Regions from separate parts of the Sodalis praecaptivus genome, predicted to be linked through region 1. Evidence: predicted binding sites of a transcription regulator. Region 1 holds the regulator's gene; each other region holds the start of a gene.
The links. Region 1 encodes CRP, which controls carbon source genes, mostly activating them, when cyclic AMP is high. Its sites were predicted from a motif close to ATGTGANNNNNNTCACAT; they were not measured.
Positions count from the first base shown of each region.

Region 2: a site for CRP is predicted at 4,863-4,880, ahead of SANT_RS21760 (6-phosphofructokinase). Genes of this name have one in related genera too.
Region 3: a site for CRP is predicted at 5,252-5,269, ahead of SANT_RS19645 (CidA/LrgA family protein). Genes of this name have one in related genera too.
Region 4: a site for CRP is predicted at 4,896-4,913, ahead of focA (formate transporter FocA). Genes of this name have one in related genera too.

Region 1 is NZ_CP006569.1:453,367-461,242, forward strand. It holds gene SANT_RS02015 (aminodeoxychorismate synthase component II) at 88-669, shown strand; gene argD (bifunctional acetylornithine/succinyldiaminopimelate transaminase) at 786-2,009, shown strand; gene SANT_RS02025 (YccS/YhfK family putative transporter) at 2,259-4,343, opposite strand; gene crp (cAMP-activated global transcriptional regulator CRP) at 4,396-5,028, opposite strand; gene SANT_RS02035 (OsmC family protein) at 5,346-5,753, shown strand; gene SANT_RS02040 (phosphoribulokinase) at 5,860-6,729, opposite strand; gene SANT_RS02045 (YheU family protein) at 6,897-7,118, opposite strand; gene SANT_RS02050 (LysE family translocator) at 7,247-7,849, shown strand.
Region 2 is NZ_CP006570.1:191,411-199,286, forward strand. It holds gene SANT_RS21740 (LLM class flavin-dependent oxidoreductase) at 1-323, opposite strand, end outside; gene SANT_RS21745 (acyl-CoA dehydrogenase family protein) at 338-1,603, opposite strand; gene SANT_RS21750 (class II aldolase/adducin family protein) at 1,627-2,421, opposite strand; gene SANT_RS21755 (ABC transporter substrate-binding protein) at 2,459-3,850, opposite strand; gene SANT_RS24555 (hypothetical protein) at 3,912-4,094, shown strand; gene SANT_RS21760 (6-phosphofructokinase) at 4,948-5,928, shown strand; gene SANT_RS21765 (PTS sugar transporter subunit IIB) at 5,938-6,228, shown strand; gene SANT_RS21770 (PTS sugar transporter subunit IIC) at 6,244-7,581, shown strand; gene SANT_RS21775 (hypothetical protein) at 7,647-7,876, shown strand, end outside.
Region 3 is NZ_CP006569.1:4,411,869-4,419,744, forward strand. It holds gene acs (acetate--CoA ligase) at 75-2,033, shown strand; gene SANT_RS19630 (DUF485 domain-containing protein) at 2,095-2,412, shown strand; gene SANT_RS19635 (cation acetate symporter) at 2,402-4,063, shown strand; gene SANT_RS19640 (LrgB family protein) at 4,131-4,823, opposite strand; gene SANT_RS19645 (CidA/LrgA family protein) at 4,813-5,235, opposite strand; gene SANT_RS19650 (LysR family transcriptional regulator) at 5,340-6,257, shown strand; gene SANT_RS19655 (Na+/H+ antiporter) at 6,321-7,876, opposite strand, start outside.
Region 4 is NZ_CP006569.1:3,049,448-3,057,323, reverse strand. It holds gene SANT_RS13455 (ABC transporter ATP-binding protein/permease) at 1-423, opposite strand, end outside; gene pflA (pyruvate formate lyase 1-activating protein) at 615-1,355, opposite strand; gene pflB (formate C-acetyltransferase) at 1,527-3,809, opposite strand; gene focA (formate transporter FocA) at 3,863-4,720, opposite strand; gene ycaO (30S ribosomal protein S12 methylthiotransferase accessory factor YcaO) at 5,129-6,895, opposite strand; gene serC (3-phosphoserine/phosphohydroxythreonine transaminase) at 7,055-7,876, shown strand, end outside.

The DNA of each region.
Region 1 (7,876 bases):
ACACTCGCTGCTCATCAAGGTTCGGCGTCAATCACCGCGTAACGACGTCGCGGCAAAGGCGCAATAGGTTATGTTTCAAGGAGTATTATGAATGGATTGCTAATAATCGATAATTACGACTCATTCACCTGGAATCTCTATCAGTATTTCTGTGAGCTGGGGGCGCAGGTGATGGTGCGTCGTCATGACAGTCTGGATATCGCGGATATCGAGCGGCTGGCGCCGGCGCGTCTGGTCATCTCCCCCGGCCCGGGGACCCCGGACCAGGCCGGTATCTCCCTGGCCGCTATCCGGCATTTTGCCGGCAAGCTGCCCATCTTGGGCGTTTGTCTGGGGCATCAGGCCATCGCGCAGGCGTTCGGCGCCCGCATTGTCCGTGCGCGTAACGTCATGCACGGCAAAACCTCCGTTATTCGCCACGATGGTCAAGGGGTATTTGCCGGTCTGGCGCAGCCGCTGACGGTAACGCGTTATCACTCGCTGGTGATTGACGCGGCCAGCGTGCCGTCCTGCCTGGCGGTAACCGCCTGGAGTCAGCGCGAGGGAGAACCGGATGAAATTATGGCCATCCGCCATCGCTCACTGCCATTGGAGGGTGTACAGTTTCATCCTGAAAGCATCATGAGTGAACAAGGTCACCGGTTGCTGGCGAATTTCCTCGACCGCTAACGGCGGTCTAATTTGCGTTTCGCTGGCGATAGCGCTTGACTTGGGTGTGATTTTTTATTCATATTCTATGACTATATTTTCATTTCTCAACCCACCTTAGACAGAGTAAACGCCTTATGAAAACAGACGATGCCGCAGTTACCCGGGAAACGTTCGATCAGGTCATCTTGCCGGTTTATGCACCCGCCCAGTTCATTCCGGTGAAAGGCAAAGGCAGCCGGGTTTGGGATCAGCAGGGCAAGGAGTATGTCGATTTTTCCGGCGGCATCGCGGTCACCGCGCTGGGGCACTGTCATCCGGCGCTGGTGGCGGCGTTAAAAACCCAAGGGGAAACGCTGTGGCACACCAGCAACGTCTTCACTAACGAACCGGCGCTGCGCCTGGCGCGTAAGCTTATCAATGCCACCTTTGCCGATCGCGTGTTTTTCGCCAATTCCGGCGGCGAGGCGAATGAGGCGGCGTTCAAGCTGGCGCGCCATTACGCCATTACCCGCCATAGCCCTTATAAGACCAAAATCATTGCGTTTCATAACGCTTTCCACGGCCGCACGCTGTTCACCGTGTCGGTGGGTGGGCAGCCGAAGTATTCAGACGGTTTCGGGCCGAAACCGGCGGATATCGTCCATGTGCCGTTCAACGATCTTGATGCGGTAAAAGCCGTTATCGACGATCACACTTGCGCTATCGTCCTGGAGCCGATCCAGGGGGAAGGGGGCATAACCCCGGCGACGCCGGCGTTTTTGCGCGGCGTACGGGCGTTGTGCGATGAGCATCAGGCGCTGCTGGTGATGGATGAGGTGCAATGCGGCATGGGCCGCAGCGGCAAACTCTTCACCTATATGCATTATGGCGTGCAGCCGGATATTCTCACCACCGCCAAAGCGCTGGGGGGCGGCTTTCCGATAAGCGCGATGCTAACCAGCGAAAATATCGCCTCGGCTATGGCCGTTGGCACCCACGGCACGACTTACGGCGGTAACCCGCTGGCCTGCGCGGTGGCGGAAGCCGCGCTGGACGTGATCAACTCTCCCGAGGTGCTGGCCGGTATCAATGAACGCCACGAGCGTTTCGTCCAAGCGCTGCAGGACATTAACGAAAAATATCAGGTCTTTACACAGGTGCGCGGTATGGGACTTCTGCTCGGCGCGGAGCTGGCGCCGCGCTATCAGGGGCGGGCGCGGGATTTCCTGCATGCCGCCGCCCTGGAAGGGCTCATGATTCTCAATGCCGGCCCCGATGTGATTCGTTTCGCGCCGTCGTTGGTGGTAACGTTTGCCGATATTGACGAGGGCTTGGCGCGGTTTGAGAAAGCCGTGGCGCAGGTGACGGGCGCGGCCTGACAGAGGGACAACGGCAACGCCGGCGCCGCATCGGCGTTCCTGTCGTCCGCATCGGTGTTGCTATTGTCCGCATCGGCGTTCCTGTCGTCCGCCGCTTTTCTGCGCGGGCGGTTTTTCACGCGTCCGGCGCTGCGCTTTCAACCCCGGCATCAGGGACGTTTACCAAGACGCCATCGCTATCGGCCGGTCTGCGCTACGCCTGTCGTTGCGCCGGCCTGAGGCGGTTTTGCCCTCTCACCGGCCACGGCGCTAGTTTGGCGGCGTATCGCGCAAACGGCGCGCGAGCCAAAAACCGTGCTGCGGCCGCTGCGGCCACGCCACCGACGAAATCGTATGCATCACGCCGAGATGGAACAATATGCGCCGCAAGTGACGTTCCATGAGCGTCACCGCCTGATCCTGCGGGCCATCAGTGTTGAAAATACCCGGATTTTCGGTGCTCGGGCCGTCATATTCCAGCCGTTGCTGACAGCTTTGCAGCGCCACCTCGCAGGAGGCCAGATAGTCGGCGGCCAAGGTATCGGTCAGCATATAGTGATCGCGCGCCAGCGTCGTCATGGCGTTGATGTGTTCGACAATGAACTGACTATGGGTGACCCATAAGCGCATATCGCTCAGATAGCGGGAATTAAACCCCGGCTCCTGCATCGCCTGGCTTAGGGAGGTGAACAAGGCATTGTGCGCTTGGTTGACCCGCATGCGGGCATAAGCCAGCGCGGGCGCGCCGGGGTCGGGCTGCAACAGCAGCCGCAACGCTTCCTGATCCCGCTCCAGCGCCTGATGGGCGTTTTTGCGCAACAGCCCGCTCTGCCATTGCGGCCACAGCCACAGCGTGCCGCCAAAGGCCAGCATACAGCCAATCAAGGTATCCACCAGCCGCGGCAGCAGGAAATGCGCGCCGTTCAACGACAACAATTGCAGGGTATACACCGTCACCACCGTCATACCGGTCATCGCCAGACCGTAATTTTTGCGCAGTACCAAATAGCCGGCCAGAGTCACCACCAGCATGCCGCTCAGGATGACGCCGTCGCCCATCTTTAGTTGCAGCGTACCCGCGGCAATCACCAGCCCCGCCAGGGTACCCAGCGCCCGATGTTGTATACGCACCCGGGTCGCGTTGTAACCATTCTGACTGACAAACATGATGGTCATCAGGATCCAGTAAGGTTTCGGCAGATTGAACACCAGGCCCAAACTGCTGCCGATCGCCAGCATGAGGCCCAGGCGGGCGGCGTTGCGCAGCGCCATCGATTTCAAGGAGCAATAACTGCGCAGCGCCGGCCAGAACGGCAACCGCTGCTGATTATCCGCCATCACATCGCGACGATAGAGGGGGCGCTGGGAACGCAACAGGCGATAGATGCGGCTGAAATGGAAATAGCAGAACTGGCCTACCGGATTATCCGGATGGTGGCGGGCAATTTTTTCCAGCGCCGACAGGCCGGCATCCGCGGCAAACCGGTCAGGTTGGCGGTGATAGAGAATATCGTCCGCCAGGACGCGCAGCCGGGCGGCGACGATACGCGCGTTGTAGCGCAACACCGCCTCGGCGTGGCTTTGCTGCACCAGCTTTTGCACTTCATCCGGCTGATGCAGACTCACCGCGATATGCTCTTGCAAATCCAACGCGACCTGGAAGGCGCGCAACAGTCTTTTGTACTGGCTGAGATGGTTGGCCGAGAGCATATGCAACTGCTGATACACTTGGGCAATCTGGTCGATGACCTTTTGCTGGCGGGCGAACAGCGGCGGTAGCGCACTGTCCGGATCGGTGTGCTGAGTCAGCAAACTGTACTTCGCTTCGATATAATCCGCCAGTTCGCGGTAGAGCAGACTGAGCGCCTCGCGCATCGGCTGCTCTTGCCATAGCCGGAACCACAGCGCGTTAAACAGCCCATACCAGGCAGTCCCCGCCAGATAGAGCAGCGGCGGCAGCCAAAGCGGCACATTGCCGGTCAGCCCCAGGGTAAATACCGCGGCAATTAGCGATGCCGGCAGCAAGCGGCCGTGTAGCGGGCTGATTTCGCCGCTGACGCCGAACAGCAGCGCCAACCCCAGCATGACAAACGGCAGCGGCACGCCGTGCGCCAACAGCAGCTGGATAAAAATACTGCTCAGGGCGAACAGCGAGCCGCCGACCACCAGCCGCTTAAAGAAACGTTTATGGAGCTGATCAAGCCCGGCGATGTTGCAACAGGCGGGTACCAGCGAGAACAGCAGACCTTGCTGCAGGCTGCCGAACATCAGTCCGATGGCGACCGGCAGGCAAAGCACAATGGTCTGCCGCAGGGCATAATTTACTTCGGGGTGGTAGATGAGTCTGCGCCACATAAGTCAGCTAAAGAGGCATGGCCGTCCTGACCATGCCCGTGGTGAAAGGGGATTAGCGGGTTCCGTAAACGACAATGGTTTTTCCGTGGGCAGAGATGAGATTTTGATCCTCAAGCATTTTCAAAATACGGCCGACCGTTTCCCGTGAACAGCCAACTATTTGGCCGATTTCCTGCCGGGTGATTTTTATTTGCATACCGTCCGGGTGAGTCATGGCGTCCGGCTGCTTGGCTAAATTCAGTAACGTTTGCGCGATACGCCCGGTCACATCCAGGAAAGCCAGGTTGCCGACTTTCTCTGAGGTCACCTGCAGGCGGCTGGCCATTTGTGAAGACAGGCGCATCAGAATGTCGGGATTGACCTGAATCAACTGGCGAAATTTCTTGTAGGATATCTCAGCCACTTCGCAGGCCGTTTTCGCCCGCACCCATGCGCTGCGCTCCTGCCCCTCTTCAAACAACCCCAGTTCGCCGATAAAATCGCCCTGATTGAGGTAGGAGAGGATCATCTCCTTGCCTTCTTCGTCCTTGATAAGCACTGCGACGGAGCCTTTGACGATATAGTAGAGCGTTTCTGCCTTTTCACCCTGGTGAATCAACGTACTCTTCGATGGATACTTATGAATATGGCAATGAGACAGGAACCATTCGAGAGTCGGGTCTGTTTGCGGTTTGCCGAGAACCATTCGCTGTTATCCTCTTTTGTCATCGCCGCCCTGTTTAGGAACGGCGTATTCCCTGTAAGGTAAGGTGTTATTATGATGTCATTCCGTTCATAAACGGAACCTCGCAAGGGAACTTATCAGGGTCCAATGTTGGTGACGTTTCGATCGCTCTCTTGCTCTTTCACTGTCGGTGAGTTCGATCCTGCCTTGTTTTTTAGCATAGCTTTAAGAGACTGTCTTGTGTTGTCTCGCTTCAGCATGATGCATCTGCGGTTACATTGCCAGTTTGGCGGCAAAAAGGTAGTCTTTCACAAAGAATATTATCAGGAGTTAACGATATGCAAGCGCGAGTAAAGTGGGTGGAAGGGCTGTCTTTTATCGGCGAATCCGCCTCGGGCCACCAGATTATCATGGATGGCAACAGCGGCGAAAAGGCCCCAAGCCCAATGGAAATGCTGCTTATGTCCGCCGGCGGCTGTAGCGCTATTGACGTGGTTTCGATTCTGCAAAAGGGCCGCGCCGATGTGCGCGACTGTGAGGTCAAGTTAACCTCAACGCGCCGCGAGGAAGCGCCGCGTCTGTTTACCCAAATCAATCTGCATTTTATCGTCACCGGCCGCGATTTGACGGATAAGATCGTCGAGCGCGCGGTCGCGCTGTCGGCGGAAAAGTATTGTTCGGTCTCGCTGATGCTGGGGAAAGCCGCCAATATTACCCACAGCTTTGAGGTACGTCACCTCGACTGAGCGCGCGGGGCGCGCTTGACTGTCGGGGCGCAGCGCTAAGCCGCATCATGCCCCACCCGATTGGCGCCGCGCGTCGTTCCCGCGCGCGGCGCCCGCGTCAAGCCGCTTAGCGAATCGGTTTCCCTTCCAGCAATTGCTTGACCAGCGGCGCCATGATCAATTCCATCGCCAGACCCATTTTGCCGCCCGGCACCACCAGCGTATTGATATTGGAAATAAAAGATCCCTGCAGCATCGCCAGTAAATAGGGAAAATCCATGGCGTCCAGGCCGCGGAAGTGAATAACCACAAAGCTTTCGTCCAGCGACGGGATCGCTTTGGCGGCGAACGGATTGGAGGTGTCCACCGTCGGCACCCGCTGGAAGTTGATATGGGTACGGGAAAATTGCGGCGTGATAAAATTGATATAATCTTCCATGGATCGCACCACGGAATCCATGACCGCTTCGCGGGAGTGGCCCCGCTCGTTGGTATCGCGCACCAATTTCTGGATCCACTCCAGATTGACTATCGGCACCACCCCCACCAGCAAATCCACGTGCCGCGCAACGTCATTATGCTCGGTCACAACGCCGCCGTGCAGCCCCTCGTAGAATAGGACGTCGGTAGGCTCCGGCAGGGGCTGCCAGGGGGTAAAGGTGCCGGGGACCTGATTATAAGGAACCGCTTCGTCGTAGGTATGCAAATATTTGCGCGCCTGCCCGCGTCCGCTTTCCCCATAGTGATAAAATGTTCTTTCCAGAAGATCGAAGTTATTCGCATCCGGGCCGAAATAACTCACGTGCCGACCTAAATCGCGCGCTTTACGAATGGCTAAATCCATTTCCGGCCGGGTGAAGTGGTGAAAGCTATCGCCTTCCAACTCCGCGGCGCGAATGTTCAACTGTTGAAAGATTTTGCGAAAAGCCAGGCTGGTGGTCGTGGTCCCGGCGCCGCTGGAGCCGGTAACCGCAATAATTGGATGTTGTGCTGACATGATGAGACCTTAATAGTGTTGATAACCTCTGTCAGATGACGTGCGGGCGGCCGAAGGTTATTGTTATCACGTTTGGCGCCGCAGGGCCACCGCGAGGCTTGCTCGTTTCCGCCATGCGGACGCACGGCCGGGCGCGGCGGCGGCGGGGAAGAGCCGCATCGCCGTCGCTAATCGGGGCGGAACTGACCGCGCGGCATGATGTTAATGCTTTCGTGCAGCTCCGACCACACCAGCACCGCTTCGCCGGACTGCACCTGGCGTAACACATCCGCTACCTTTTGTTGCAGGCTTTGTTCCCGCTCGCCATAATCCGTGCCCTCGCGCAGCACAAACGATTCGATCAAATTATATAACGTGGCGGGATCGATCTGCTCCCAGGGAATGATCATTCTCGGCATTTCTCCAGTGGTGGTCGGGGCGACAGCGTGACGAAATTTCACCGACAATTCGCTTGTCGAATCGGCATCGCACTGTTAATTTCATAAACGTCATCGTCGGGAGCAATAGTGCGGGATATATGGAGCTGGGTCTGTTTTTATCGATGTTGGGTTTTCTCTGGGTCGCCGCTATTACTCCCGGTCCTAATAATATGTTGCTCACCGCCTCGGCCGCCCATTTCGGCTTTTGGCGTTCCATGCCGCTGATGCTCGGCATTATGCTCGGCATGCAGTGCATGCTGCTGCTGGTGGCTTGCGGCGTCGGCAGTCTCATCACCCTTTATCCCGCCCTGCATTTTACGCTAAAAGTCGCCGGCAGCCTCTATCTGCTGTGGCTTTCGTGGAAAATTGCCACCGCCGTTTATGAAAAGCTCGATACCGACTCGGCGCCGCCGCGGCCGGTGCCATTTTATCAAGGCGGGCTGCTACAATTTCTCAATCCGAAAGCGTGGTTGATGGCCCTCGGCGCGGTGGCCAGCTTTAGCCTGGCCGGGGAGGCGTATGCGGGGTCGGTGATCGCGATAAGCATCGGCATCGCCGCCGTCAATATCGTCTCGGGCGCCATCTGGCTCGTGTTTGGTACGGTGATCGGCCGGCTGCTGAAAGGGCGGCGGGCCTGGACGCTTTTCAATCTGGCCATGGGACTGCTGACCGCGGCTTGCGTATTGCTGATTTGGCGCTGAGCGCGCTCAGCCCGTGGCGACGTTGAC
Region 2 (7,876 bases), on a different replicon from region 1:
TTGTAGCTGGTGGAAGCGGTGGCGATTAAACCAATGCGCGAAGTGGATCCCGCCAGCGCTGAGAGCAGGGTCAACGGCTCAAAATTAACGGTACGGGACGTGCGGCCCAGCGTTTCGTCTTCTTCGTACTGAAAAGTCATTTGATCGCCAAGAAAGATCATATCGAATTTCGCGGCCTCGGCGCGCTGGGCCAGATAGCGGAAATGGTCGAAATTCATGCCGGCGCCCGCCGGTGCGTCGGGATGGCGCCAGGCGGCGATATGATGTCCGGCATCCTGCAAAAACGCCCCGAGGTGCATCTGGGCGGGTTGGGTGCTGCGCATAATAGAGTCCCTGATTAATCGTACATGGTAATGGGCGGGGGGGTCTGGTCCAGATAGTAACGCCCGACGACGCGATAGCGATGATGGATAGGATCGTGGGTGGTATGCGTTCGTGCGTTACGCCAGTGGCGATCAAAATTGTTCGCTTTTAGCGTCGCGGAAGAGCCCCCTACGTCATAAATCCGTTCCGCCGCGCGCAGCGCCGCGCCATTACAAATAATTTTCGCCTCGGCGGTCGCGATGGAGGCCGCTATCAGCCGGTTTTCCCGTGTTTTCTCGTCAAGATCGCCGTACCATCCCGACACGGCTTCGTCCACCAACGCGGCGGCGCGCAGCAGCGTGGCCTGAGCCGCATGGGCGTGGGCGGCAATGTTGCCGATGATATGCTGCACATACCAATCGTCCACCGAGCGCTCGACGCCGGATTCCGGCCGGGGACGCGCGCCGCGGTGGGCCCACTCCACGGCCTCATCCAGCACGGCAAAGGCGATACCGACTTCAATGGTGGAGTGCAGCATCTGCGTCGCCGCAGGCTGATAATTGCGACGTTTGTTCTCCGCGCTGCTATAGAACATGACCTCGCCAGGCAGTACCTGCACATTATTAAAGTCGGTGCTGCCGCTCGCCGTCAGGCGCTGTCCCATGCCGTCCCAGTCGTCATGTTGCACCACCCCTTCGCGATCGCGCGGGATAAGGGCGGAGACCGTTTCGCCGCGGTCGTTTTTGGCCGTCACGCGCAGCAAATCGGCCATCAACCCGCCGGTGCTGTAGAATTTTTTCCCCCGCAGCCGCAACCCGTCGGATGTACTGACCAGTTGGGTCGTCATGTCGGTAACAAACTTGCCGCCGCGTTCGCCGGTCGCGCCGCTGATGACATCGCCGTGGCGCAGTCCGGCAAAATAACGCGTATGCTGCGCTGAATGACCGTTCAGACGCAGGCGCTCAACCGAGGTAAAGTGAGGAATGAGCACTTGGGCGACATTAGGATCCCCTTTGGCTAGCGCGATCATGATATGCGCCAGCTCCTGATACCCCAGCTCGGGCCCGTCCCATTCCCGCGGCACCCGCGCCGCCGTAATGCCGGCCTTACGCACCCATTCGAGCGCGTCATGGGGCAGGAGGCGTTGTCTATCGCGCAAGGACGCCTCGGCGGCCAGCGCGGGCGTTAATTGCTCCGCTGCCTGGATCAGCGTCGATGCTGGGGTGTCCCGGTTAACTACCGGAAAAGCAAAATGGCCAGTGGCATGGGCTTGCTCATCCGGATAAATGTGTTGGGTCATGTTTATCTCCTACCTATCGCCAGTTAATCCCGGTAAACCACGCCATCTCGGTCCAGCAATCGTTTCAGCGCGTTGAAATGAAGAACATGACCCGGCTGATACGCGCCGGTGCGGCCATCATGCAGCGGCGTCCGGGTTATCTGATGGCGGACTTTCTCACGCAATGCCGGGGTCAATTCACGCAGCGGCTCTCCCGTCCAACGCGCATAAAGCTGGACCTGGCAGGCATATTCGAGGGCGTACAGGCGGTCCCAGGCTTCCGCCGCCGTCGCGCCGGTAACCACCACGCCATGGTTTGCCATAAAGAGGATGGATTTTAATTGTAACAACTCGGCCAGGCGCTCGCCTTCCGCAGGCTCGCGCGCTAGGGCCTGATAATCATTGTCGTAAGCGATGTCATCGCTAAGAAGCGCTTCGGCCTGACCCGTTATCAGAAGCCGCTGGTCTGCCAGACGGGCGATGGCGCTGGCGTAGGGCATATGGGTGTGAAAGACCGCCGCATGCTGTGTGGCGAAAGCATGTATCGGCGCATGAATACAATAGGCCGAGCGCTGGATCTGGCCGCCGCCTGCCAGCAGCCGACCGTCGTAGCCCACTTTGAGAAAAACGCCGGCGGTCGCTTCCGACCAATGCAACCCGAAAGGCAGCAGCAAAAAGGCCGGTTCATCGGGGACCGCCAGCGTCAGATGGTTGTAGATCCCCTGGCTGAACCCATTGCGATCGGCAAAATGATGCGAAGCGGCAAGGTCGATACGCGCCTCCCATTCCGCCGCGCTAACCTCATGTCGTGATACGGGATTAAGAGTTAACTCGGTCATCACAGTCTCCTGAAGGTAAGTCGTCATCGCCGACGGATCAGCGGGCGAGCCAGGCGTTACGGAAACCGCTATGCGCCCCGGCGGGCGAAAGATCCACCCCGTGCAATTGACGATTCCACGCGGTGAAGAACGGTGCCTGCATGACCGGGATCAACGGCAGGTCGGTCATCGCGAGACGTTGAAACGCATGGAAATCCTCAACGCGCTTTTGCGGATCCACTTCGCGTTCATAGCGGTGGATAATGGCGTCCATCGCCGGATTACTGTAGGCAAAGGCATTGGCATAAGGCACCCCCGGCGTCTGTGCTTTAGAGTCATAGACGCGGGTCAGACCCATCTGCGGATCCAGCATGATCCCCCAGCCCTGGAATACCACATCAAAGTCATAATCGGTATAGATGCGGCGGGTGAAGGTGGCATTATCCAGCGGCGTATACTTAAGCGTCACACCGATTTTGCTAAATGATTGACGCAGAAATTCCCCCACCAATAACGCCTGGCTTGAGGCCGGGTCGGTGTAGAGACGCAGCGTGATCCTGGAACCGTCCGCCTTACGCGGAAACCCGGCCTCATCCAGCAGTTGATTCGCTTTATCGAGGTTGTAGTCGTAATGGGGGATATCATCGGTAACGTAACGGGTTAACGATGAGGGTATGACGCTGTATTCCGGTTTACTCTGCCCATACCAGACGGTGTTAATCAAACGCTGGCGATCAATGGCGTGCGCGAATGCCTGACGCACTTTTTGCTGCGCCAGAAAAGGATTACGCAGATTAAAAGCGAGAAAGTAGGTTTGTGCGGCATAGGAATAGCCGCGCGAATCAAAAACCAATGCCGGATTTTGTTTTAAACGCGCGATATCGGCGAACGGCACCCCGGCAAACGGGACATAGGACACATCGCCGGATTCCAGCGCGGCGCTGCGGGCTGACGCATCGGGAATAAAACGATAAATAATTCTGTCCAGATAGGGTTTACCTTTATCCCAATAATCAGGATTACGTTCGAGTTCTACGTATTGTCCCCGTTCCCATTTTTTGAATTTGAATGGGCCCGTGCCAATAGGCTGAGCGCCCGCCGGATTGGTGCGAATGTCTTTACCCGCAAAAATATGCGCCGGCAGAACCTGTGATTCCGCGCCATCAAAAGCATTTAGAATGACCTGCGAGGGCGCACTTAAGCGGAAAATGGCCGTCCAGGGATCCGGGGTTTCCACATCTATAAGCGTGGCAAAGGTGGAACGACCGCGGGAGTGCACCTTCTTCCAGACTTCCAGGGCGGAGTAGCGTACATCGGTCGAGGTAAAGGGTTGACCGTCATGCCATTTAACATCATGGCGCAGCCTAAAAGTGATACTTTTCCCGTCTGGCGACACCGTCCATGATTGAGCCAAATTGGGCTGAGGCTGATAATTATTATCGTAAGTCAACAGCCCATCAAATAGGTTCGCCGAGATAGTCCGGTTTGAGTATTGATTATTAAAGGTGGCAGTGAGTGAACTGGGTTCAGGATCAATGGCGACAATTAACGTCCCGCCTTTAACGGGCTGGGTCGCATTGTCATCTGCATTGGCTGAAAAGATCGGTTGCCCTAGAAAAAAAGAAAAAGTGAGAATGCGCAAAAAGAACCGCAACATAGTGAACTTGCTCCTTTGGCAGGCCGTAGATGAGTAAATCATATTTATTGATAATGAATTAATGGAGTAACCAGATAGTAGCGTTAATAAAAGGTAATCCTTAAGTAATATGTTTGGGATAGCATAGTGTGATTTTTGCTAAACTCTGGCCGCTCCCGCGACGTTGATGATCTCGCTATGTAAGGCAGGAATCGCTGCGCTGTTATCCTTTTTTGCGCGGCCAGTGCGGGGAGTGCTATCGGCGATAGTGATATGACCTGCTGCTCTCGCGCAAGACGGGGCAAGTTACGCGGCGATGGCGGGGCCGCGGTGATGAAGAAGGCTCACCTGTGGCAAAGGAAGCTATTCGGCGCTGACCGCCAGCGTTGGCAATGCGTTAAGAGGTTCATCCTTTTCACCCTAGACAGAAAATGCATCGTTGGCTTACCCATCCATGTCCACTGTTAGCAGCGCTATTGCTCCGGCGCTTTGCTGGCCGGTTAGGTCTACGGCAGTTTGTTTATCTCATCGCACCGGCTATCTGCGCGTCTTTATCTAAGGGGTAATGCCCTCAAAAAAATGTCCAAGGGTATAGGGAGGCCGATAAACACCCGAATAAATGTGAAAACTATCACAAATCAAACATCGGCCGATGCGCTGATCCTCGCGTCAGGGACAAAAGTCAGCGGAAGGAATTAATAATATATAAAACAGCATATTACAAAATCATGGCGTTGTTTGGCCTCTTTAAATAGTGATGCATATCACAATATTTAGCCTAAAAAAACGGTGTCAATACTTTCAATCCGCTAAATACGTTACATAAATGTGATCAACTTCAAAAAAATTAATTAACGTATCATTACCATCATTCTTACATTAGAGCGGTACAGACTAACCTGAGGCCAACCATGAAAATAGGATTAGTGATAAGTGGTGGTGATGTCAGCGGGATGAACAACTTTCTGTTTCAGGTTAACAGGATGATGGAGTCTGAAATAGTGATCTTTGACGGCGGCATTAACGGCCTGATTGAAAATAAGTTCAAGGACATCCCGCGCCGCGATCTGGTGGATTACTCTATCTCGTCGGTACCGTTAATTTCTTCAGGCCGAAAAGAAGACAAATGTAAAAAATCTGACTATGAGAAAATCGTCAAGAACATCCGTCATAAAAAGCTTGATTGCCTGATAATGGCCGGCGGGGATGGCTCCTTTCAATTCCTCAAAGCGCTCAGCGGTTATGGCGTAAATTGTTATGGCGTGGGGATGACCATCGATAATGATATTACCGGTAACAGCTATACTATTGGTTTTTCTACCGCCTGCGAGCAAGTTATCGGTGAAGTGGGGAAATTGCGCAACACCGGCAGAGGATTGCCCGGCCGAATCTTTATGATTGAACTATTGGGCGGCTATTGCGGTGAACTCACATTACAAGCCGCGCTGAAAAGTAATGCCGACATCGCGCTTATACCAGAAGCGCCCTGGCCTATTGATGTGTTGGCCGAAAAGATAAAGCAAAAAATTGAAGTTCAAAACAGCGTAATCATTTTATGCTCTGAGGGGTACACCAAAGAGTATACCCCCGGTTTCCAGGGTGCTATCGATACGATGATCGGCAAAATCGAGCATAAAATAGGTATCCGAATCCGGAAAACGATACTGGGATACGGTTTGAGAAATGGAACACCAACGGGTGAGGAAATTATACAAGGCGCGATTCTGGCTGAAGAAGTCGTAAGATGTATCAATAGCGGACTCACAAATAAGATCATTGTGATCAATAACAATAATAAAGCCATACCGATTGACCTTGAAGATTCTGGCAAACGTTTAGTGGATGAAGATAGTAATCTTTACAAACTGGCTAAAGTAAATAACCTTATCTGAGGTAATAATATGCTTAAAGTACTCTGCGTATGTGGCTGCGGCCTGGGCTCCAGCTTTGCTATTGAAATGAGCGCCAAAGCCGTACTCCAAAAACTCTGCATCGATGCCTCGATAGATCATACAACGGTGTCAGAGGCGTCTTCTTATAAATATGACATTATTCTCACGCAGAAAATGTTTGCCGATATTTTGACCTCGGACGCCAGCGAGGAGGATAAGAAAAAAGTCATCATTTTGAATAAGCTCACCGACAAAAAAGAAATCGAAGAAAAAATCCTCGCCTACATGAATGCGAACTGACAAAAGAGGTGGTAAGTGGACGCAATTATTCATTTTATCGTTAAAGATTTTTTGGGGCAGGCGGCTATATTGATAGCGCTTATCGCTATGCTTGGCCTGATACTGCAAAAAAAATCTCTTGGTAAGACCGTTGAAGGCACGTTTAAAACCCTGCTGGGATTTCTGATAATGATGGCAGGCATCAATATCATTGTGGCTGCCTTAACCTTTCTCAATGACATCTTTACCAGCGGTTTTGGTATGCAGGGCTACATAACGGATGTCGCGGCGATAGCCGGCGTGGCAAACCGCGAGCTCGGTTCCGAGGTGGCGCTCACGCTATTGGTGATATTTGCCGTAAACATCATTATCGCCCGGCTTACGCCTTTCAAATATATCTTTCTCACGGGACAGGCGCTGCTATGGATGGCGACCATTGGCACCGTCATCGGTTATAAGGCGGGGCTAACGGGCGCCACATTGATACTCACCGGCGGCATTTTTGGCGGTTTCATGGCGGTATTGATGCCGGCTATAGCCCAGCCGATTGTACGGAAAATCACTGATTCTGATGATGTGGCGTTAGGGCATTTCTGTACTATCGGCTACCTGGTGCAGGCCGCCGTAGCCCGTGCCATAGGGAAAAACTCGCGATCCACAGAGGATTTGGAACTACCCGATAACTTTAAGTTTCTGCAAGACACCTATCTATCCATGGCGGTGATCATGGTGCCGATGTATATCATCCCGGCCATATTCGCCGGACCGGAATTCATCGGGCAATTTTCAGGCGAAACCAATTACCTGATGTATGCCTTCATGCAATCGATGCAGTTTGTCGCGGGCGTGTTTGTACTCTACAGCGGGGTGCGCTTACTCTTGAATGAACTGGTGCCGGCGTTCCGCGGCATTGCGATGCGGCTGGTCCCCAATGCCAAACCGGCACTGGATTGCCCGGTCTTATTTCCCTATGCCCCTAATGCGGTCATTGTAGGCTTCTTGGCTACTACCGTCGGCTCGATTATCGGAATGATCGTCTTCCCGATGTTCGGACTTGCCATGATTTTGCCGGGTTTATTGACCAACTTCTTTGCCGGCGGCGCTGCTGGGGTTTTCGGTAACGCGATGGGAGGAAGAAGAGGGGCGATAATCGGCGGGGTAATACATGGGTTATTTATCACCTTATTGCCTGCCATTTTGGTGCCTTTACTCGAAACGTTTGGCTTCAAAGGCGTCACCTTCAGTGATTCAGATGTTATCAGTACCGGTTTGGTCTTGGGTCATGCATTCCAAAGCGACTGGCCATTCGTGATTGGTTTTATTGTTTTTGTCGTCGTCGTTGTCTGGTTTGCTAATAGAAAGCTGAGTAAATAAGCGCCATCGCGGCTCACTGAGTTTAAAGGTAGTCATCACATTCTCAACAGATGTGAGGAGGCATTATGTTTGCTAAGTTAAAACAACTGTTAAATTCTGAACGTCCTAAGGAAGAGCTGCAAAATAGCGAGGCGGCAGAAAATATTGAAGCTGAAATTATCCAGCTTGAAATCGGATTGCAACAGAACCCGGCTGATAATGCTATCCAGAAGCAGCTAATGGTGAAATATAACCAGGCTGTCAAGGTGTATTCAGGCGATAAACATTACCGTTCTCGCGTTGACGGTATCTTCGT
Region 3 (7,876 bases), 750 kb from region 1:
AGAAACAAAGCCAATCCAGGGAGGTTTAATTAACCAAGGGTTGACATATCATTAACAAATACAAGGAGGAAACTATGAGCCAACCCCATCGTTACCCGATTCCCGATAGCCTGGCGGAACATACGCTGATTTCTGCAGAGCAGTATCGGAAATTGTATGCGCAGTCCATCAACAATCCCGATTCCTTTTGGCGGGAATATGCTCAGATTGTGGAATGGATTACCCCTTTCAGGACGGTGAAAAATACTACCTTCGATCCCGGCCATGTCAATATCCGCTGGTTTGAAGACGGCACATTAAATGTGGCTGCCAACTGTCTCGATCGTCATTTGTCAGAACGAGGCGACCAAACCGCCATTATCTGGGAAGGGGATGACGCCAGCCAAAGTAAAACCCTTACCTACCGCGAATTACATCAGGCGGTGTGCCGCTTCGCCAATGTTTTGAAGGCGCAAGGGATCGGTAAAGGGGATGTGGTGGCCCTGTATATGCCCATGGTGCCGGAAGCGGCGGTGGCCATGCTGGCCTGCGCCCGCATTGGCGCCGTCCACTCGGTGATTTTCGCCGGTTTTTCGCCGGAGGCGATCGCCGGCCGCATTATCGACTCCAGCGCCAAATTGGTGGTGACCGCCGACGAAGGGCTGCGCGCCGGGCGGAAGATCCCGCTGAAGAAGAATATCGACGACGCGCTAAATCATCCGGCGGTGAAGAGCGTCAACCGGGTCATCGTGTTCCGCCGTACCGGCAACGCCATTGACTGGCACCCCGACCGGGATGTGTGGTGGCATGACGCCGTCAACGGCGCCGACGAGGCCTGCCCGCCCGTGGCGATGGGCGCAGAGGATCCGCTGTTCATTCTTTATACCTCCGGCTCCACCGGCACCCCGAAGGGCGTGCTGCACACCACCGGCGGTTATCTGGTCTACGCCGCCACGACCTTTAAATACGTCTTCGATTATCATCCCGGCGATATTTACTGGTGTACCGCCGACGTCGGTTGGGTAACCGGCCACAGCTATCTTCTCTATGGTCCGCTGGCCTGCGGCGCCATTACCCTCATGTTCGAGGGCGTACCCAACTGGCCTGACGCCAGCCGGATGGCGCAAGTGGTGGATAAACATCAGGTTAATATCCTCTATACCGCGCCGACCGCTATCCGCGCGCTCATGGCCGAAGGGGACAAGGCGATAGCCGGCACTTACCGTACGTCGCTGCGGATCATGGGCTCGGTGGGCGAACCGATCAATCCCGAAGCCTGGGAGTGGTATTACCATAAAATCGGCAATGGCCGCTGCCCCATAGTCGATACCTGGTGGCAGACGGAAACGGGCGGTTTCATGATCACCCCGCTGCCCGGCGCCATGGCGCTGAAACCCGGCTCGGCGGCGCTGCCGTTTTTCGGCGTGCAGCCCACGCTGGTGGATAACGCCGGCACGCCGGTGGAGGGCGCCGGCGAAGGCAATCTGGTGATTGCCGACTCCTGGCCCGGCCAGGCGCGCACGCTGTATGGCGATCACGATCGTTTCGAGCAGACTTATTTTTCCACTTTCAAGGGCATGTATTTCAGCGGTGACGGCGCCCGACGCGACGAGGACGGTTATTACTGGATAACCGGTCGCGTGGATGACGTGCTGAACGTTTCCGGCCACCGCCTCGGCACCGCCGAGATCGAATCGGCGCTGGTGGCGCATCCGAAAATTGCCGAAGCGGCGGTAGTGGGGATCCCCCATAACATTAAAGGCCAGGCAATTTATGCCTATATTACGCTCAACGCGGGCGAAACCCCGACGCCGGAATTATATAACGAGGTCCGCGCCTGGATGCGCAAGGAGATCGGCGCTATCGCTACCCCTGATGTCCTGCACTGGACCGATTCGCTGCCGAAAACCCGCTCCGGCAAAATAATGCGCCGCATCTTGCGCAAAATCGCCGCCGGCGATACCGGCAATCTGGGCGATACTTCCACGCTCGCCGATCCCGGCGTGGTCGAAAAGCTGCTGGAAGAAAAACACTCTCTGACCTTGCCTTCGTAGTCCTCCGCCACCTTCGGGTGGCTTTTTCTACCGTACCTCTGACCCCACTGGAGAATCCCTGATGAATGCGATCATTTATCAACGGATACAGAGCAATCCGCGTTTTCAAGAGCTGGTGAGTAAACGCCAGCGTTTCGCCCTGTTGCTTGCCCTAATCATGCTGGTGCTGTACTACGGGTTCATTCTGCTTATCGCTTTCGCGCCAGACTGGCTGGGAACGCCGCTGCATCCCGGTACCAGCGTGACGCGCGGCATCCCGCTCGGCATCGGTCTGATTGTGGCCTCCTTCATACTGACCGGTATTTACGTCATTCGCGCCAATGGCGAGTTCGACCGTCTGACCCAACAGCTGTTGCGCGAGGTGCAGTATGACCAATAAATACCTCTGGACCGCGGCGCCGCCGCTGGTCTCCTTTCCGCTGCTCATCCAGGCCGAAACGGTCAACGGCGCGGTTGAGCGCCAACCGCTTAACCTACAGGCCATTATCCTGTTTGTGCTGTTTGTCGCCGCTACGCTGTATATTACCTATTGGGCGTCGAAACGGACCCGCTCGCGCAAAGATTATTATACCGCCGGCGGCAATATCACCGGCTTGCAAAACGGGCTGGCGATCTCCGGCGATTTTATGTCCGCCGCGTCGTTCCTCGGTATCTCGGCGCTGGTCTATACCTCCGGCTATGACGGGCTTATCTACTCGCTCGGCTTTCTGGTGGGCTGGCCGATCATTCTATTTTTAATAGCCGAACGGCTACGCAATCTCGGGCGCTATACGTTTGCCGATGTCGCGTCATACCGCTTGCAGCAGAAACCGATCCGCACGCTTTCCGCCTGCGGCTCGCTGGTGGTGGTGGCGCTGTACCTGATAGCGCAGATGGTGGGCGCCGGCAAACTGATTCAACTGCTTTTCGGCCTCAATTATCATGTCGCCGTGGTGCTGGTGGGCATTTTGATGGTGTTGTACGTCCTGTTCGGCGGCATGCTGGCCACCACCTGGGTACAAATCATCAAGGCGGTGCTGCTGCTGGCCGGCGCCAGCTTTATGGCGCTGATGGTGATGAAAACCGTCGGTTTCAGCTTTAACCGACTGTTTGCCGATGCCATGGCGGTACACGCCAAGGGCGCGGCTATCATGCGGCCCGGGGGGCTGGTGGCCGATCCGGTCTCGGCGCTGTCGCTGGGGCTGGCGCTGATGTTCGGGACGGCGGGCCTGCCCCATATCCTGATGCGTTTTTTTACCGTCAATGATGCCCGCGAGGCGCGTAAAAGCGTGTTCTACGCCACCGGTTTTATGGGCTACTTTTACTTTCTGACGTTTATTATCGGCTTCGGCGCGATTTTGTTAGTGGGCGCCAACCCCGCTTTCAAAGACAGCGCCGGCGCGCTGCTCGGCGGTAACAACATGGCGGCGATCCATCTGGCCAATGCGGTGGGCGGCAACTTTTTTCTCGGCTTTATTTCGGCGGTGGCTTTCGCCACCATTTTGGCGGTAGTGGCGGGGTTAACGCTGGCCGGCGCGTCGGCGGTTTCCCACGATCTGTACGCCAGCGTGATTAAAGCGGGAAACGCAACGGGGCGCGACGAGCTGCGGGTGTCGAAAATTACCGTGGTGGTGCTGGGATTTGTGGCTATCGGTCTCGGCATACTGTTTGAAAACCAGAATATCGCCTTCATGGTGGGCCTGGCGTTTTCCATCGCCGCCAGCTGTAATTTCCCCATCATTTTACTGTCGATGTATTGGCGCCGGCTGACCACGCGCGGCGCGATGGTCGGCGGCTGGCTGGGGCTGATTACCGCGGTAGTACTCATGATTATCGGCCCAACCGTTTGGGTGCAGGTGTTGGGGCACGCCAAGCCGATTTATCCTTATGAATATCCCGCGCTGTTCTCAATGCTGGTGGCGTTTATCGGGACTTGGCTGTTTTCCATAACCGATCACTCGCCGCAGGGCGCGAGGGAACGCGAGCTGTTTCTGCCGCAATTCATCCGTTCGCAGACCGGTATCGGCATTTCAACCGGCGCGGATCATTGACCTCGCGCTTCGTTACGCGCGCCCCCTTTGCCCGCGCCAAAGGGGGCGCGGCGCGGGGTGACGGGCGCTACCACATGATATGACCAATTAACGGCGCCAGTAGCACCGTCACCACCCCTGCCAGCATCATCACCAGACTGGACACCACCCCTTCCCGTTGCCCCATTTCATAAGCGCGGGCGGTGCCAGCGCCGTGGGAGGAGGCACCTAATCCCGCCCCGCGCGCCACGCCGGCACGCACCGACAGACGCAAAAACAGGATATCGCCAACCGCCATGCCGAACACGCCGGTAATCACCACGAACAGCGCGACCAAATCCGGCTGGCCACCCACCTGCTCCGCCGCCGCTAGCGCAAAGGGGGTAGTGATTGAGCGCACAGACAAACTGCGCTGCACCACTTCCGGCAGCGCCAGCAGCCGCGCCAGCCACACCGAGCTGCCCACCGCCACCACGGTAGAGGTGATGACCCCGGCGCTCAAGGAAAGCCAATGCCGGCGGATGATGGCCATATTTTCATAAACCGGTACCGCGAAAGCAATGGTGGCCGGCCCCAGCAGCCATAATAGCCAGCGAGCCTCGCCCATATAGTGCTGGTAAGAGATATGGGTCAGTACCAGCAACAAGACCAGCACCGCTGGCGTAAAAATCAGCGGCATCAGCGGCAGATGATGGAAACGGCGATAAAGATGTTTGTTAAAGAAATAGAGCAGCAGCGTGACCAGCAGACACAGCGCCCCCAGCATAAAATCACCGCTCATGTCGTTTCCTGCGCGCCAGCCAGAGTTCAAAACGATAGACCCGGTCCACCACCAACGCGGTGATCCCCAGTACCAAGGCGGTGCTCAGCGCGATGACCAGAAAGATCCGCCATCCCTCAACGCGCAACAGTTGAGTGTAATTGACCACTGCCACCACCGCCGGCACGAAGAACAACAGCATTTCCGCCAGCAGCCAGCGGGCGCCGTCGCGCACCCAACGCAGAGGAAGGATGCGCAATAGAATTAGCGCCAATAACAGGAACATGCCGACGATATTGGCCGGCAATGGCAAATGCAAGCGCAGCACCAGCTGCTGCGCCAGCACAAATAACCCGACGTACAGCGCCACCTGCAACGGCACCTGCACTCGACCCCAACGCGACGGCATAACGAGGCGCCCGGTCAGCGGCATAGCGATACCCTTATTAGTGTGAGATTGCTCACAGTATAGGCGGCTAGCAAATATTGCTGAAAATGAATTAATATCATAGAAATTATGCCCTCCAGGAATAGTGAATGGACATCCGAACGCTACGCTATTTTGTCGAGGTGATCCGGCAACAAAGCTTCACCCGGGCGGCCGCCAAACTCTACGTGACCCAGCCCACCATCAGCAAAATGCTCAAACATCTTGAGGAGGAGTTGGATTGCCGGTTGATCGTTCGTGAAGGACGCGCGCTCAAGATGACCGATAGCGGCCGGGCGGTCTATCAGCGCGGCTTGGCGATCCTTGACGAATTCGGGCAACTGAAGGCGGAACTCGAGGATATCACCGCCCTGCGCAAAGGCAGGCTACGGTTGGGGATCCCGCCGATGGTGGGGACGCAGATGGCGGAGCTTATCGGCGATTTCCGCCAGCGCTACCCGGGCATCGAGCTGGAGATCGCCGAGTTTGGCGGCGTCACCATGCAGCAAGCGGTGCTGGCCGGAGAACTGGATCTGGCGCTGACCGCATTGACCGCCGAAGTCGACCCCGCCCTCGCGGCGCTGCCGCTGTTCAGTCATCCGCTGTGTGCGGTAGTGCCGCGTCGCGCGCCGTGGCTGACGCGGCGGGACGTGCCCTTTACGCTGCTGGGGGAGTGGCCGGTATTGATTTACAACGAAGACTTCTCGCTCTACCGGCAATTGCTCGACGCATTCGACGCGGCCGGCATTGAGCCGCAGATTGCGGTACGCAGCGGCCAGTGGGATTTTCTGGCGGCGATGGTTGCAGCCGGCATCGGATTAGCGGTACTGCCGGAACCCCTCTGCCGGCGGTTGGATAGTCAACGCCTGCTCTGGCTGCCGCTGATGCCGCAAATGCTATGGCAACTCGGGCTTATCTGGCGTCAGAACAGCTATCTCTCTCATGGCGCGCAGGCGTGGATTGTCGCCTGCCGCGAACGTTGGCTACCCGGCGAGCGCCTGCGGGGGGCGCAGCAAGCTCCCCGCTAGCCGCGTAACGCAGCGGGCAGCAGGTGCGTGAGGGCGCCCAAAGCGGCCGCCCGACCGCGCGGCTTATTCGTGCTCGACCAGCAGCGCTTCCAGCAGATCTAAATCGTGCAGCAACTTCATCAGCGTTTCATTGCTGATTTTTTGCTGCGCGCGTAAATGATAATATTCACCGCGCTCGGCGCGCAGCGCATTCAGCCGCATGCGCCGTTCCAGATTTTCAATCAGCAGCGCGCTGTCCGCATCGTCATTGCCGTCAATCCGGCGGCGTAGATTGCCGATAACCCGGGCGCTAACTTCATTTAGGATCTGAGCGTCGATATTCTCTTCCTGGCTATTGGCCAGCCGCTCTTCCATTTTATGCAGGCTTTCAATGGCCACTTCCGCCGCCGCCGCGCGCGCCATGCGCTCTTCCTGGCGGTGCTGCGCTTTGTCGGACACCTGAATACCGCGCAACAACAGCGGCAAAACAATTACGCCGCAGATCAGGGAAAACAGAATCACGCCGGTGGCGATAAACACCAGCTGATAGCGCGAGGGAAACGCCGATCCGTCGCTGAGCAGCAGGGGGATCGACAGCACACCCGCAAGCGTGATGGCGCCGCGCACGCCGGCGAAAGACGATATCAGAATCTCGCGGGTGCTATAGTCGCCGAACACCATCGGCCGCTTGGTCATAAAGCGTAAACTGATGCGTTTCATCAGCCACAGCCAGCCGAAACGCAGCACCATCAGCGCGGCGTAGATGAGGATCACATCGGTAAACAGCATCCAGGTTTGGATAGTGGGATCCAATTCAGCCTGGGTGATGGAGGTCTCAAGAATGTCGGGCAGCTGTAGCCCGAGCATAATAAACACCATGCCGTTGAACACAAACTCCAGCATCGCCCAGACGCTATTGCCGCGCAGGCGCATCGCCAACGGGGCATTGCGTATTATACCCGACTGGCCGATGGTCATACCCGACGCCACCGCGGCCAGGATGCCGGAAACGCCGATATGTTCGGCAATCAAATAGGCGGCGAACGGCAGCAACAGCAGCAGTACCGTCTGCGTCGCGGCGTCGTCGCCGCTCCAGCGGGTGATAAGCCGCAGGGACTTGCTGTATCCCCAGGTCACCGCCACGCCGGCCAGCAGCCCCCCTGCCGCCACTTTGACAAACTCAAGCGAAGCGCCGCCGACGGAAAACACCATCGTCCCCATCGCGACCGCAATGGCGAACTTGAGCGACACCAGACCGGAGGCGTCGTTCATCAGCGCCTCGCCCTGCAAAATGTCCATCAGCTTTTTCGGGATGCGGCCTTCGCCGACGATGCCCGACAGCGCCACCGCGTCGGTGGGCGATAACACCGCCGCCAGCGCCAGCGCCGCCACCAGCGGGATGCCCGGCACCATCCAATAAATCAGATAACCGATTCCCACTACCGTAATAATGACCAATACCAGCGCCAGCGCCACTATCTCGCCGCCGTGCCGCAAAAATTCGCGCGTCGGCGTCTTCCAGCCGTCGGAAAACAGCAGCGGCGGGATGAACAGCACCAGGAAGAGCTCGGGATTGAAATCGACGTGCAGGCCGAATTTGGGCCAGGCGAGCAGCGCGCCGAGCGCGATTTGCATCAAGG
Region 4 (7,876 bases), 2.1 Mb from region 1:
GTTCAAGTCTTCGGCGATACGCTGATCGGGGTTATCCACCGTTTGCTGCTGTTCCGTATGATAGTAAACGTGATGAGACAACCATTTTTCCATGTACTGCCGAGTCATCCAGCGGCGCCAGTGCATCTGCAACCCTTGAGTGAGATAGATCTTATAGATGGAAAGCAGGATATACAGCAGCGCCAGCCAGGTGAATTTGAACAGTTGGCTTTTAAACACCGGGAAGTTTTTCGTTTGCAGCGCGTCATAAAACACCCGGTTCCACTGGTTGAATAACACGCTTAAATAAACGATAGCCAAAGACAGAATGATAATGACGGCCAACAGGCCCCAGGCTCGCCATTTTTCTTCTGAACGCCAATACGGCGCAATGAGCCGCCAAATGTCCCGCCAGCGGGCTGCTTTAATGTGGTTTGCTTTCATAACCTCTAATCACATTTATTGTTCAAACAAATATGATACGACATTAGACATTATGCCTTGTTCATAAATTTGCAGGATTAGTAAGTAAACATGTAATACACCGGGGCTGGCGAAACGCCAGAGCGCGTCACGGGGGGGGGGGCGACAGGTCGCGGCCCGCCCACGGCGGGCTGCCGCTCGGCGCGCTCGCCTTAGTACATCACCTTGTGGCCATAGCCCGCCAAAATATCGCGTACGCGATTCATGGTTTCGGTAGTGGGCGGTTTAACGCCTTCCAGCTTGTACTCCTCGCCCATGGCGATCCATTTATGCTTGCCCAGTTCGTGGTAAGGCAGCAGCTCGATTTTCTCGATATTGCTCATATGCTGGGTAAACTCGCCAAGCATATGGACCGATTTATCGTCGTCCGACCAGCCCGGCACCACCACATAACGCAGCCAGGTACGCTTGTTGATCTTGGCCAGATAGCGGGCGAAATCCAGGGTACGGTGATTGGACACCCCGACCAGATTCTGGTGGATATCGTCATTCATCTCTTTGATATCCAGCATCACCAAATCGGTGACCTCCAGCAGCTCGTCAATCACAGGATCGTAGCGCCGAACAAAACCGTTGGTATCCAGACAGGTGTTGATGCCCTCGGCATGGCAGGCGCGGAACCAGTCGCGCACGAACTCCGCCTGCAAAATCGCTTCGCCGCCGGACGCGGTAACGCCGCCGCCGGACGCGTTCATGAAATGGCGATAGGTGATCACCTCGCGCATGATCTCCTCAACGGTGATCTCTCGCCCGCCGTGGGTATCCCAGGTATCGCGATTGTGGCAATACAGACAGCGCATCAGGCAGCCCTGGAAAAAAATGATAAAACGAATGCCGGGGCCATCGACGGTACCGCAGGATTCAAAGGAATGGATACGACCAGTAACAGACATGGCAGGGAGTTCTCCATTGATAATGGAATAATAAGTTTTGGCTGAAAGCCTGCTTACGGTAAGTATAGCCGTCAGACAAAACGCGCTGTTCCATTGGGCGCGCCGCGCCGAGTAAAAAGGCCCCACTTTCGTGGAGCCTTTATTTTACGCCCTTTAAGACGGTGTGGGAAATTACATTGATTCAGTGAAGGTACGGGTGATGACGTCCTTCTGCTGCTCTTTGGTCAGCGAGTTGAAGCGTACCGCATAACCGGACACGCGAATGGTCAGGTTCGGGTAATCTTCCGGATGTTCCATGGCTTTCACCAGCATTTCCCGGTTCATCACGTTGACGTTCAGATGCTGACCGCCTTCAACGCCGGCTTCATGATGGAAATAACCATCCATCAGACCCGCCAGGTTGGCCTTACGTACGTCGTCGTCTTTACCCAGCGCCTTCGGCACGATAGAGAAGGTGTAGGAAATCCCGTCCTTCGCATAGGCGAACGGCAGTTTAGCCACCGAGGTCAGCGAGGCGACGGCGCCTTTCTGGTCACGGCCATGCATCGGGTTGGCACCCGGTCCAAACGGCGCGCCGGCGCGCCGGCCGTCCGGGGTATTACCGGTTTTCTTACCGTACACCACGTTGGAGGTAATGGTCAGAATCGACTGGGTCGGGACCGCGCCGCGGTAGGTGGTCAGCTTCTGGATTTTCTTCATGAAGCGTTCAACCAGGTCGCAGGCGATGTCGTCGACGCGCGGGTCGTTATTACCAAACTGCGGGTATTCGCCTTCAATGTTGAAGTCGATAGCCAGGCCGTCTTCGTCGCGGATAGGGGTGACTTTGGCATATTTAATAGCGGACAGCGAGTCGGCGGCGATGGACAGACCGGCGATGCCGCAGGCCATGGTGCGATAGACATCACGGTCGTGCAGCGCCATCAGCGAGGCTTCGTAGCTGTATTTGTCATGCATGTAATGGATGATATTCAGCGCGGTGACATACTGTTTGGCCAACCAGTCCATGAAATGGTCGGTACGTTCCAGCACGCGATCATAATCCAGTACTTCATCCGCCAGCGGTTCCCATTTCGGACCGACCTGCATTTTCAGTTTTTCATCCACGCCGCCATTGATAGCGTACAGCATGGTTTTCGCCAGGTTGGCGCGAGCGCCGAAGAACTGCATTTGTTTGCCGACCACCATCGGGCTGACACAGCAGGCGATAGCGTAGTCGTCGTTGTTGAAGTCCGGACGCATCAGGTCATCGTTTTCATACTGCACGGACGAGGTGTCGATGGACACTTTCGCGGTGAACTTCTTGAAGTTCATCGGAAGTTTTTCCGACCACAGGATGGTCATATTCGGTTCCGGCGACGGACCCATGGTGTAGAGGGTATTCAGGAAACGGAAACTGTTTTTGGTTACCAGGGTACGACCATCGACGCCCATACCGCCGAGGGATTCGGTTGCCCAGATCGGGTCGCCCGAGAACAGTTCGTCGTATTCCGGCGTACGCAGGAAGCGCACCATACGCAGTTTCATGACCAGATGGTCGATGAGTTCCTGAGCCTGGTCTTCGGTCAATTTGCCGGCCTTCAGATCGCGTTCGATGAACACGTCCAGGAAGGTTGACACGCGGCCGAAGGACATCGCGGCGCCGTTTTGGGATTTCACGGCGGCCAGATAACCGAAGTAAGTCCACTGCACGGCTTCCTGCGCGGTGGTGGCCGGCCCTGAGATATCGCAGCCGTATTTGGCGGCCATCTCTTTAATCTGAGCCAGTGCGCGGTGCTGGTCGGCGATTTCTTCGCGCAGGCGGATGGTCTGTTCCAGATCTTCGCCGTTTTCCAGTTTGGTTTGCAGCGACTGGAACTGGGCGAATTTATCTTTCATCAGATAGTCGATACCGTACAGGGCAACACGACGGTAATCGCCGATGATGCGGCCACGGCCGTAAGCGTCGGGCAGACCGGTCAGCACGCCCGCTTTGCGACAGCGCAGGATATCGGGGGTGTAAACATCGAAAACGCCCTGGTTATGGGTTTTACGGTAGTCGGTGAAGATTTTCTTCAGGCCCGGATCCAGCTCGCGATCGTACGCTTTGCAGGAGCTTTCCACCATTTTGATGCCGCCGAACGGAATAATGGCGCGTTTAAGCGGCGCATCGGTTTGCAGGCCGACGATCTTTTCCAGTTTTTTATTGATATAGCCGGCGTCATGGGAGGTAATGGTGGCGGCGACATCGGTATCAAAATCGACCGGCGCATGGGTGCGGTTCTCGATTTTGATCCCTTCCATCACTTTTTCCCACAGCGACGTCGTGGCGGCGCTGGCGCCCGCCAGGAAAGCTTCGTCGCCTTCATAGGGAGTGTAGTTTTTTTGGATGAAGTCACGCACGTTGACTTCTTTCTGCCAGTCGCCTGCGGCAAAACCTTCCCAGGCCGTGGACAGTTTGTTATTCAGATCGGTCATTATACACCTACCTTCTAATGTGGATTTCGACAATCCGGCTTTGGCGGCACAACTTAGTGCTGGTTGTCACCGCGCAGATAAATTACCCAATACGTTAACCCTACCAGTAAACCACCGCCGATAATGTTGCCGATCGTGACCGGAATCAGATTGTCGGTGATGAAATTGGCGACCGTCAGGTTGGCGAACTGCTCCGGCGCCGTCCCTATGGCCTGCCAGAACGCTGGCGGGGCAAAATTCTTGATAACGATCCCCATCGGAATCATAAACATGTTGGCGATGCTATGCTCAAACCCGCTGGCGACAAACATCGTGACCGGCATAATCATGGCGAACATTTTATCGAACATGCTGCGGCCGGAATAACTGGTCCAGACCGCCAGGCAAACCATCAAGTTTGCCAGAATGCCGAGGCAGACCGCCTCGACAAAGGTGTGATGCATTTTATGATCGGCGGTCTGCAATACGTTCAGACCCCAGGCGCCGTTGGCCACCATATGCTGACCCGCAAACCAGATGAGGGCCACAAATAACAGCGCGCCGATCAGGTTGCCGATATAAACATTGATCCAGTTACGCACCAGCTGCGCCCAACTAATACGGCCGCTAGCCCGGGCCACGACAATCAGTACCGACGAGGTAAACAAATCGGCGCCGCTGATGATGACCAACATTAACCCTAGAGAGAAACAAAAACCGCCGATAAGTTTGGCGAAGCCGTAAGGAACGGCGGCGGTGCCGGTGGTCGCGGTAATGTAAAAGACGAACGCGATGGAAATAAAGACGCCCGCGGTTATCGCCAGGAAAAAGGTGGTGCTGGGGCGTTTCGTCGCTTTATAGACGCCCGCCTCCTCAGCCACTTTTGCTGCCGCCGGAGGTAATAACAAATCAAAAGGGTTGTCGGCTTTCATGCTAACTCTTTCGTGGAATTAATTTACGGGTTAATTCTACCAAGTCAGTATAGGGCAAAAATTGACATGGATCATAGGCGGCCAAACTTGAAGGGGGAAATACACCACATTCAGTACGGGTTTCTAGTTTAAGTTATTGATTAATATCGAAAAAATAATTTTTAAAATTTATAAAATGAGTTGAAAATCACATTTTTTGCACCAATTATCGCGCTGGATTTATAAAAATTGTGGCGCAGTTGTAGTTATTTGCTTTTATTATCTGTTGGATTTTACTTTATTGAAACAATTGGCCTTAGCCTGTCACCTATAAAAGAGTCGCGTGGCTTAAGTCAACTCAGCGCACGAAAACGGGCGGCGACGGGTGGCCGCAGATCGCCTCCCGTCGCCGGCGTCGCCCCGCGGCCGCTACCGCTGCGCCGACCAAAAGCGGCGCTTAGCCTGCTGCAATTTTTCATACGCAGCCAACAGCGCCTGATGCGCCGGCAGCGCACGCAGGTCTTCATCCAGCGGCATCAAGCCGTAAAAAGGGTTTTCCCCCGCGAGCGCCGCCGTGGCGGCGGCGAGCGTCTGGGCGCCGTACATGCGGGCAAAGGCGTGCTGGTAGGATGCCGCCGCGCGTCCGCCCTCGTTTTTCAATTGCAACAGCGTATGCAGGCAGCGGTAATAATTATCCCGCTCCGCGCTAAACACCGACGCGTTGAAATCCCGGGTCCATTCGGTCCACAGCAGCGCCTGTTCATGGTCGCCGCCGGCCAACGCCAGCATGGCTTTCAATTCGCCCACCCGCAGGGTAAACCAGCCATTATCCCTGCCGGTGGCGAGACCCAGGAGTTCCCGCACCCGGGCGAAATCGTCCAGACCCAGCGCGTCAATCTGCTCGATAAGCGCCAGATAGCGCGCCTGTGGCCACCGGCTGGCGGGCAGTTGGCAAAGGGTGGCGCGCAGATCGATGGCCATGGCATTGTTGGCCAGCAACAAATCTTCCGCCGGATAAATGTCAGACATACCCGGAACCAGGATACGGCAGGCATAAACCCCCAGATGCTGATAATCGGCGATATAAACCTCGGTTCCGCGCGCTTGGAATATCCCCATCAACGTGGCGAACTCTTCTGCGGTGGTGCCGCTGAAATCCCAGTCCGCGAAGGCATAATCCGCCTCCTGCTTAAACATATCCCAAGAAATCAGGCCGCTGGAGTCGATAAAGTGGGTTTCCAAATTGGTCTGTTCGGCGACCTCTTCATTATCGAACGTCGGCGGCGTGAAGACGTTGAGATCTTTCAGGCCGCGCCCCTGCAGCAGCTCAGTTACCGTGCGCTCCAGCGCCACGCCGAAATCCGGATGGGCGCCAAAAGAGGCGAAACAGGTACCGTTGGCGGGGTTGAACAGCACGACGCAGATAACGGGAAATTGCCCGCCCAGCGAGGCATCGAAGGCAAAAATGGGAAACCCCTCGCCCTCAAGGGTGGCGATGGCTTCCACCACGCCGGGATAGCGCGCCAGAACCGGCTGCGGAATGGCCGGTAAACTGATAGCCTCTGCGATGATGCGGTTTTTGACGTAGCGCTCAAACACCTCAGACAGCGCCTGCACCCGGGCTTCGCTGGCGGTATTGCCCGCCGACATGCCGTTGGAAACATACAGGTTACCGACAATGTTCATCGGAATGTAGACCGTGGCGCCGTCGGACTGGCGGCTGAAGGGCAGGGCGCAAATCCCGCGTTCGCTATGGCTGGACTGCAAATCCACCAGATCGCGCCCGGTCAATTCCTGGTCCGGATCGTAAAAGGCGCGCAGATGATCGTCCAGGATGCCGTCCGGCAGCCCGCCGTCGGCCGGCAGCGCGAACCAGCGTTCGTTGGGATAATGCACAAACTCGCCGCCGGCGACCGTTGCGCCAAGATAAAAATCGGCGAAAAAATAGTTGGTGGAGAGGCGTTCAAAATACTCGCCCAGCGCCGAGGCCAGCGCCGCTTTTCGGGTCGCCCCCTTGCCGTTGGTAAAGCATAGCGGGCAGTCGCGATCGCGGATATGCACCGACCAGACATGGGGCACGGGATTAAGCCAGGAGGCTTCTTCGATAGTGAAGCCAAGTGCGCCGAGCTGCGCCTGAAAGCGGGCAATGGAGTCTTCCAGCGCCGCATCTTTGCCTGGAATAAAGGTCTGTGTCATCAGGGTCACTTATTATCAACGGAAACCGCCATAATACGGTGTTTTCTCCCCCGGCTCCATGTATTCTCTTAAGCATCAGGCGTTGCGGCCGGCCGTGGGCGGTGTTACAACCATGGTAGGTTATTTCGCGGTATTACTGGCAAATCGTGGTGAGGGAAAATGAATCAGGTGTTTAATTTTAGCTCTGGCCCGGCAATGCTGCCGGCGGAAGTGTTGCGCAAGGCGGAGCAGGAATTGTGTAATTGGCATGGCCTGGGCACATCGGTCATGGAAATCAGCCATCGCAGTAAAGAATTTCTCGAAGTGGCGCAATCCTCAGAACAAGACCTGCGCGAGCTGCTGGCGATCCCCGACAATTATAAGGTGCTGTTTTGCCACGGCGGCGCGCGCGCGCAATTCGCCGCGGTGCCGATGAATCTGCTGGGGGATGCCGCCAGCGCCGATTATATCGATGGCGGCTATTGGGCGCACAGCGCGATAAAAGAAGCGCAAAAATATTGCGACCCGCGGGTGATTGATGTCACCACCGACATAGACGGCCTGCGCGCAATTAAACCGATGCGCGACTGGGCCTTATCCGCTGATGGCGCCTATGTCCATTATTGCCCGAATGAAACCATTGATGGCCTGGCCATTGATGAATTGCCGGATTTCGGCGATCGGGCGGTGGTGGCGGATTTCTCCTCCACGATCTTGTCGCACCCGCTGGACGTCAGCCGTTTTGGCGTAATCTACGCCGGCGCGCAGAAAAACATCGGGCCGGCCGGGCTGACGCTGGTCATCGTGCGCGAGGATCTGCTGGGCCGCGCGAGCAAAGCGTTGCCGTCCATTCTTGATTACAGCGTGCTGGCCGAAAACGATTCCATGTTCAATACGCCGCCGACCTTCGCCTGGTATCTCTCGGGGCTGGTATTCAAATGGCTGAAAGCGCAGGGCGGGCTGGCGGAAATGGATAAACGCAATCAGGCCAAGGCGTCCTTG